Regions from separate parts of the Shewanella sp. 10N.261.52.F9 genome, predicted to be linked through region 2. Evidence: riboswitches for the same ligand, from Rfam matches in the RefSeq annotation. Region 2 holds a riboswitch; the other holds the start of a gene.
What was found. A riboswitch is a leader RNA that binds a small molecule or an ion and turns the genes downstream of it on or off. The one in region 2 is predicted to bind thiamine pyrophosphate.
Positions count from the first base shown of each region.

Region 1: linked by a shared signal. The riboswitch ahead of thiC (phosphomethylpyrimidine synthase ThiC) and the one ahead of AB4298_RS03810 (TonB-dependent receptor) in region 2 are both predicted to bind thiamine pyrophosphate.

Region 1 covers NZ_JBFRNX010000024.1:148,461-152,501, reverse strand. Annotated here, with positions in the region: gene thiE (thiamine phosphate synthase) at 1-508, opposite strand, end outside; gene thiC (phosphomethylpyrimidine synthase ThiC) at 511-2,514, opposite strand; TPP riboswitch at 2,661-2,759, opposite strand; gene AB4298_RS16860 (hypothetical protein) at 2,929-4,014, opposite strand.
Region 2 covers NZ_JBFRNX010000004.1:197,398-201,438, reverse strand. Annotated here, with positions in the region: gene hinT (purine nucleoside phosphoramidase) at 1-157, shown strand, start outside; gene AB4298_RS03825 (PaaI family thioesterase) at 154-657, shown strand; gene AB4298_RS03820 (PaaI family thioesterase) at 647-1,120, shown strand; gene AB4298_RS03815 (YcfL family putative periplasmic lipoprotein) at 1,179-1,568, shown strand; TPP riboswitch at 1,701-1,831, shown strand; gene AB4298_RS03810 (TonB-dependent receptor) at 1,884-4,022, shown strand.

The DNA.
Region 1 (4,041 bases), on a different contig from region 2:
CATCAACACTTGTAAGCTCAGTGGCTGCAAGCACAGCCAATTCACTCACATTCGGCGTGATTAAGGTTAATAACCCTTTAAACGGCGTAAAGTCTAAGCCGCCACCATTTGCTAGGGCATCACCGCAAGTAGCCACCATCACAGGATCGAGAATCACAGGCACGTTTTTGCCTGATTGCAACCAACAAGCTTGCTGCTCTGTTAACCATTTAGCTAGCAGCTCTATTTGAGCCTGATCGGCCAGCAAGCCTATTTTTATCGCCGCTGGCGGTAAATCACTCGCTAAAGTATCAAGCTGAGACTGCAACATTTTGCTTGATACAGACTCAACCAACGCCACAGTAACCGAGCTTTGCGCGGTTACTGCGGTGATCACACTGCAAGCGTGGGCCTCAAGATCTGACATGGTTGCCAGATCAGCTTGAATACCCGCACCACCGCCACTATCTGAGCCCGCTATAGTCCATACAATAGGACGATTCACAGATAACGCATCTGGGTTTGCCATGATTAGTCCTCTAGTGCTACATCAGGCTGTTTATTACTTGCTTCATGGTAAAGCTCTGCGCCTTTCGCCTTAAACTCGGCCGACATTTGTGCCATACCTTGCGCTCGTTCAACAGCCAATTTTGCCGCCTCAGCATCGCTACCGCTATAAGACTCATATTCCGCGGCAGATTTAATATCAATGGTTTTAGCCCCAGCTTCACGCTCTTGCGCCGCAGCGTAATCACGCACTTCTTGGGTAATTTTCATTGAGCAGAATTTTGGGCCACACATAGAGCAAAAATGAGCAACTTTAGCTGATTCTTGTGGCAGTGATTCATCGTGATAAGCACGGGCGGTTTCAGGGTCTAAACCTAGGTTATATTGGTCTTCCCAACGAAACTCAAAACGCGCTTTTGATAAGGCATTGTCACGAATTTGCGCGCTCGGATGCCCTTTCGCCACATCTCCAGCATGAGCAGCAATTTTGTAGGCAATTAGACCTTGCTTAACATCTTCCTTGTTTGGCAAACCTAAATGCTCTTTAGGCGTGACATAACAAAGCATCGCGCAGCCATACCAAGCAATCATTGCAGCGCCAATACCTGAGGTAAAATGATCGTAACCCGGCGCAATATCGGTCGTTTGTGGGCCTAAAGTATAGAATGGTGCTTCATCACACACCTCTAGCTGCTTATCCATGTTCTCTTTAATCAGATTCATTGGAATATGGCCCGGACCTTCAATAATGGTCTGCACGTCATACTCCCAAGCAATTTTCACCAGCTCACCTAAGGTTTCTAGCTCAGAGAATTGCGCTTCATCATTGGCATCGGCAATTGAGCCGGGACGCATACCATCGCCTAATGACAGCGACACATCATAGGCGGCACAGATTTCACAAATTTCTCTAAAGTGTTCATAAAGGAAATTTTCTTTATGGTGCGACAAACACCACTTAGCCATGATAGAGCCACCGCGAGAAACAATACCGGTTAAGCGTTTAGCCGTCATCGACACATAGCGCAGTAATACGCCGGCATGAATCGTAAAGTAATCCACGCCCTGCTCTGCTTGTTCAATTAAGGTATCGCGGAATGTTTCCCAGTTAAGATCTTCAGCAACACCATTCACTTTCTCTAGTGCTTGATAGATAGGAACGGTACCAATAGGTACCGGAGAGTTACGAATAATCCATTCGCGGGTCTCGTGAATATAACGACCGGTAGATAAGTCCATTACCGTATCGGCGCCCCAACGGGTCGACCAAACTAGCTTTTCAACTTCTTCTTCAATCGATGAGGTTACCGCTGAGTTACCTATATTGGCGTTAACCTTAACTAAAAAGTTACGGCCAATAATCATCGGCTCTGCTTCTGGATGGTTAATGTTTAGTGGGATAATTGCGCGGCCGCGAGCAATTTCTTGCCTAACAAACTCAGGGGTAATTGGTTCACCAATCGCAGCACCAAAACTCTCGCCTTTGTCTTTTTGGGTCAGAATTGGGTCTGTTACCTCAGACTTTGCCATATTTTCACGTATGGCAATGTACTCCATCTCAGGGGTAATAATGCCTTGGCGAGCATAGTGCAATTGGGTAACACGTTTACCTTCTTTCGCGCGGCGCGGCGGTAATAAAGACTCGAAACGCAGATGGTCTAGGCCATCATCAGCAAGGCGCTGCTGAGTAAAGCCCGAACTTGCACCTTGTAACTGCTCAGTATCACTGCGCTCTTCAATCCAGTTTTCACGGAACTTCTCAAGACCTTTACGCACATCAATCAGTGTATCAGGATCTGAGTAGGCACCCGCGCAGTCATACACCTTTAACGGCGGGTTGGCTTCAAATACAGGATTGGTTTCGTCACCACCAATAAGCGTATCGGCTTGATGAATTTGGCGCATACCCACTTTAAGGTCAGCACGGCTACCTTCAAGGTAGATTTTCTCAGAATTTGGGTGTTGTAGTGGTTTTAGATTATCAATAAATTGTTGAGCTTGAGCTCGGGTTTCGCGACGATTTGACATTAGCAAACTCACTTTAAAAAAAGAAATGAAGTTGCTTGCCAGGAGAAAATGAGAATCTGAAAAGTTGAACATATAACTAGGGGTAAATTCTAGTTACACGTAACCACCGAAATGCTGCTTTGGCGCTTATTTAAAAGTCAGTTTATGCAGTTATTTCGCTTGTTTCCTTCGCAGGTTCTAGCCTGATCAGGTTCAACGGATCCCGAATTAACGGTCTCAGCCATATGGCACTCCGACAAGATGAGCTGGCAGTATAGACCTATCCGCAGGTGAGATACAAGGGCTTAAAAAGTTATTAGACCAGAAGTTAAAGACTTAGCCATCAAAGCTCAAGCTGATGATATTCAAGGACTTTGAATCGCTACTTTATAGTAAACGGTCATCAACTTGAGTTTTTATCAAACAAATTTTTTATTATTTCCCCAGCATACGCTTTTCTAGTCGAGCAGCGATGGCCTCATTAATTGCTTTTTTAACCTTGTCGCCACCACAATTGAAAGGGTAACCGATAGTCTCGGCATAAGGGTTAATTTGGTCGCCAATTTTAACGATGCGATAGCAAGTATCGCCTTTTCTAATGATGCGATTAGGATCCAGTACATGATCGGTGGTGACCACCTTACTGTACTTATCTATCTCCGGAAAAACGAGTTCCTGCATTTCGCCATCCATCTCACTAAGCGAGCGTTTTTGGCTATAGTTAGCCGCGCTACTTACGACCAGTTCATCAAGTTTATTCGCCCGCTGTTTTGCAAGATAAGATTGGGTAAAGCGCTTTGCTGAGGTGTTTTTGGATGTATCAGCACTCGGGGCAGATAATGCAGTTGCCACTTTAGCTTTATCATCAATTGCCTGTGATAAGTCAGTTTTGGGCGCAGACTTAATTTGTTTACTAGGCTCTTGAACTTCTGTGCGCTTAATCCTTGCCGTATCCTGATTATTAACAGCTAGCTTATCCTTTAATGGCGTTGTTGCACTTGGCTTACTCTCAAATAGGCTCTCTATGCGGCCCTCTAACAAAGGATCAGCTTTTGGCGCTTGGTATAAGTAAGATTGGATTGTAGTCTCGGCCAGTTTATTAACGCTTACAGTAGGTCTAACCCAAAAGTAATTGACCGCTACAATGACAGCAACATGCACTAAAAGCACGCTAATAATCAGCACTGAAAATGGTGATAATCGAGATCTTGCTAAATACGATTTAGATAACACATTGGTTGCGGTATTATCTCGCACTATTGGTGTAACAGGGTTTTGTAATATAACGCTATTGTTACCTGAGGAACGACCGTGGCGGCTATCCTCAGTCTGTCTATCGATGTTTAGAGGCTGAATAAAATAAGCGCTGGGTTCTAGAACACCTTCAGCGCCATAAAATACCGTTATCAACCTATCATCTAAGCAAGTATCAGTCGCTGAGTATGCCGTAAAATGTCTTTTGTCATCGACGTTAGCCTCAACCTTAGCATTGAAATCCTTTTTGACGGTTATTTGCTTCATGCAGTTAACTTGATCCTATTTGAACTA
Region 2 (4,041 bases):
TGTAGCTGCTAAGCTAGCGCAAGAGGCGGGTATTGCGGAAGACGGTTACCGTTTAATAATGAATTGTAATCAACATGCAGGGCAAGAAGTGTTTCATATTCATATGCATTTAGTGGGTGGTCATCCACTAGGGCGAATGCTGAGCCCAAGTGCATGAAATTAGGCAGCGATAAAAAATCTTTAACTGCTATGGCAACGCGTTTTGTTGACCAACTGACACAATGTAGAAAGCTAAAGTTGCAGGTATTAGAGGCCAGTGGTGACCATGTCTTAATGGAGCTGCCTTACGATACTCAGTTAGTTGGTTATCCTGATACCGGCGTTATTCATGGTGGAGTCATTACCACGCTAATGGATACAGCTAGTGGTTGTGCAGTCGTTTGCTCAATCTTCGATAAATGCGATTTGCTTGAGATCTCGCCAACGCTCGATTTGCGGGTTGATTACATGAAGCCTGCTGAGCCCCATAAACCCGTTTATGGTCATGCACAATGTTATAAATTATCGTCAAGCGTGGCGTTTACCCGGGCAATTGCCTATCAAGACTCTATTGATGATCCTATTGCCCACGCCGTTGGCTCATTCATGCGTATTAGTCCTGAGATGGTTGGCGAAGAATTTAGGCAAGCTTTGATGGGAGACGCAAATGAGTTCTAATGAAGCCATGCTTGTTGATGATAGCGCTAAACTAGACGTTAAAAGTATCGTTAAAAAGGCGACTGAGCTCAATGACTTTGGTCATCTACTCGAGCACGTTCCCTATGCTAAATTCATCGGCATGGGAGTTGAGCGTTTTGGCGATGAGTTGGTGTTCAAGTTACCCGCAAAAGATGACAACATAGGTAATCCTATTTTACCAGCCTTACACGGCGGTGTGATTGCGGGATTTATGGAAATGTCGGCGATAGTGCAGTTAATGGTATTTATGCAAACCACTAAGGTGCCTAAGGTGGTCGATTTCTCAATTGACTACTTAAGAGCGGGTTACCATAAAGATAGCTTTGCTGAGTGTAAGATCACCCGTCAAGGCCGGCGAGTGGCCAATGTAAGCATTAATTGTTGGCAAACCAATCGTAAGCATTTAATCGCCACCGCAAGAGCGCACTTTTTGATAGATTAGTGCTAGATTATACAGATAAGCATAAATGCAATGCTAATGAGTAATAAAGGGGATGGATATGAAAAAGGTTTTATTGGGGCTGTTTACCGCATTAATTATTACCGCATGTGCGCCACATACCGCCGGTGTCATGGCTGGCTCTGACGGCCAAGTGCGTGTTGATAACAATAGTTTTGGTAAAGAAGTTCAAGTAGCCAACATCATGGCACGCCCTGAAGGTGGCTTTTTACGTGGTACTGGCACTATTGTCAGCCAAGTTTCTACCGACCTTAGACTGCAATACAAGTTTACCTGGTATGACTTAAACGGTATGACGATTGATGATGAAGGGGTTAGCTGGAAGTCAGTCAAACTTCATGGTAAACAACAGTTGCAGGTCAGTGCTGTTGCACCTAATGCCAATGCGACTCGCTTTGAGCTTTATGTCAGAAAAGCTTTCTCTAATTAGTAATTAAAAGTCGACGAAAGCGACAAAAAATACGTCTGTTAAAAAAACGTCAGTTAAACTGGCGTTTTTTTATGCATAGCGTTCAGGTTTTTTAAGAAGTCTGTCACTGAGTTGTAAAATTCATGTATAATCGCGCTCGCCAAGGGGTGTTAAAGTCTATCAATCGAAAGTTGGATTTGTAGATTTATACTGAGATGTTGCAAAACGAACCCTTTGAACCTGATCCGGCTAATACCGGCGTAGGAATGGGCCACAATTCATTTTCCGATCGCTTCTTTACTGATGCCGGATCTCAAAATTTTACTTTGAGGTCCTATGTTAAATCTAAATTCTTATTCGCCAATTGCCCTCGCGGTAATTGCAGTAATTTCATCTCCCAATGTTGCTGCTAATAGCCAACAAACTTCAACTCCTGACGATATCGAAGTGATGGTAGTTACATCCGATTTTCGTGGTTCAGCATTAGAAAAAATGCCTTCAAGCGTTACGGTTATCGACCAGCAACAAATTGAAGATGAAGGCGCGCAGCATTTCGAAGATATCTTGAATAATATTGCTAACTTCAATTGGTCTGGTGGCAGCTCGCGTCCAAAATATTTTCAAATCCGTGGTGTCGGTGAGCAAGAAGAGTATCAAGGAGCACCTAACTCCTCGGTCGGTTTCGTGGTAGACGATATCGATTTATCAGGCTTGGGCATGGTTTCAAGCATGTATGATTTACAGCAAGTTGAAGTTCTGCGCGGTCCGCAAGGCACACGTTATGGTGCTAATGCACTAGCGGGTCTTATCTACCTTAAGAGTAACGATCCGACAGATGTGTTTGAACATGGCGCCGAGGTTTCATTAGGTAATGATAACCTACAAACCTTTAGTGGTTTTAGTTCTGGTCCTGTTACCGATTCGGGGAATTTATTATATCGCGTGTCTTTGCAACAACATCAGCAAGATGGCTATCGCGACAACCTTTACCTTGATCGAAGTGATACTAATAATCGTGATGAGTTTACCGGGCGCGCTAAGTTACGTTGGTACGCAACAGACGATTTAGAAATTGATTTAACTCTACTACATGCAAATTATGATAATGGTTATGATGCGTGGACATTGGATAATAACGGTTTTGATACGTTAACCGATGCGCCAGGTGTTGATAAACAGCGCACAACTGGTTCATCGCTTAAGTTCACTTATACAGGAGCCGAGGACTTTGAGTTGACCTCATTAACCTCTTTGGCACAATCAGACACTCGCCACAACTACGATGGCGACTGGGCAAACCCTGATTATTGGGCAAGTCGAGATTGTGACGGTAGCCCATGTGAATATGAATATAACTGGGATAAAAAAGGCGAAAGAAAAACAGTCACTCAAGAGTTTAGATTGTCTTCTACAGAATCAGGTCGCATTTTTGCTGATAGCACTGATTGGTTAATCGGTGTTTATGGTATGGATTTGCAAGAAGATAACGACACTGTTGATAGCTACAGCCAGTTATCTGCCGAATATCGAGCTCAGAATTATGCACTATTTGGTCAATTAGACTCAGATTTAGGCTCTAGCTATGCGCTGTCTGTCGGTTTACGTGTGGAGCGTCGCGATAGTGATTATAGCGATTCTGCAGGTGATGAGTTCGACCCAAGTGAAACGATGTGGGGAGGGCATATTGCGCTGAGCAAAGCGTTAAGTGAAAACCATGAATCATATATTCGTATAGCACGTGGTTATAAAGCTGGCGGCTTTAATATGTCATTGCCAGAAGAAGTCGCGGATAAAAAAGAATATGACACTGAAATCCTCTATAACTATGAGTTGGGCTTAAAGTCGACTTGGTTAGATGGCCAAGCAAACACCAACTTCGCATTATTCTATATGGATAGGCAAGATCAACAAGTTGCCGCGTCTCAGCAATCAACGGTACCAGGGCAAGAAGGTAACTTTATCTTGTTTACTGAAAATGCTGGTAGCTCTCATAACTATGGTGCTGAGCTCGATGGTAATTGGTATGCCACTGATAACCTACAGGTGTACGGTAGTGTAGGCTGGCTTGAAACTGCTTATGGTGATTATCAGTATGAAGATAAGTACGGTACAGTTGTTGATTTGTCGGGCCGTGAGCTAGCCCATTCACCAAACTTTACTTTTAGTTTAGGGGCGACATACCGCAGTGATAGCGGCTGGTTCGCGAATGTAAACGCCAGTGGTAAGAGCGACTTTTACTACTCAGACAGTAATGAGTCAAAATCAGATGCGTACCAAGTCTTTAACGCAAAGGTTGGCTATGAAGCCGATATTTGGTCTGTCTACCTGTGGGGACGTAACTTGTTTGACGAAAAATACGGCGTTCGTGGTTTTTACTTCGGTAATGAGCCTGATTTGGACTGGGCAGATAAGCAATATATACGCTATGGTGACCCACAACAAATTGGTATGACGTTTAACGTTAAGTTTTTGTAATCGTAGATTTAAATCACTT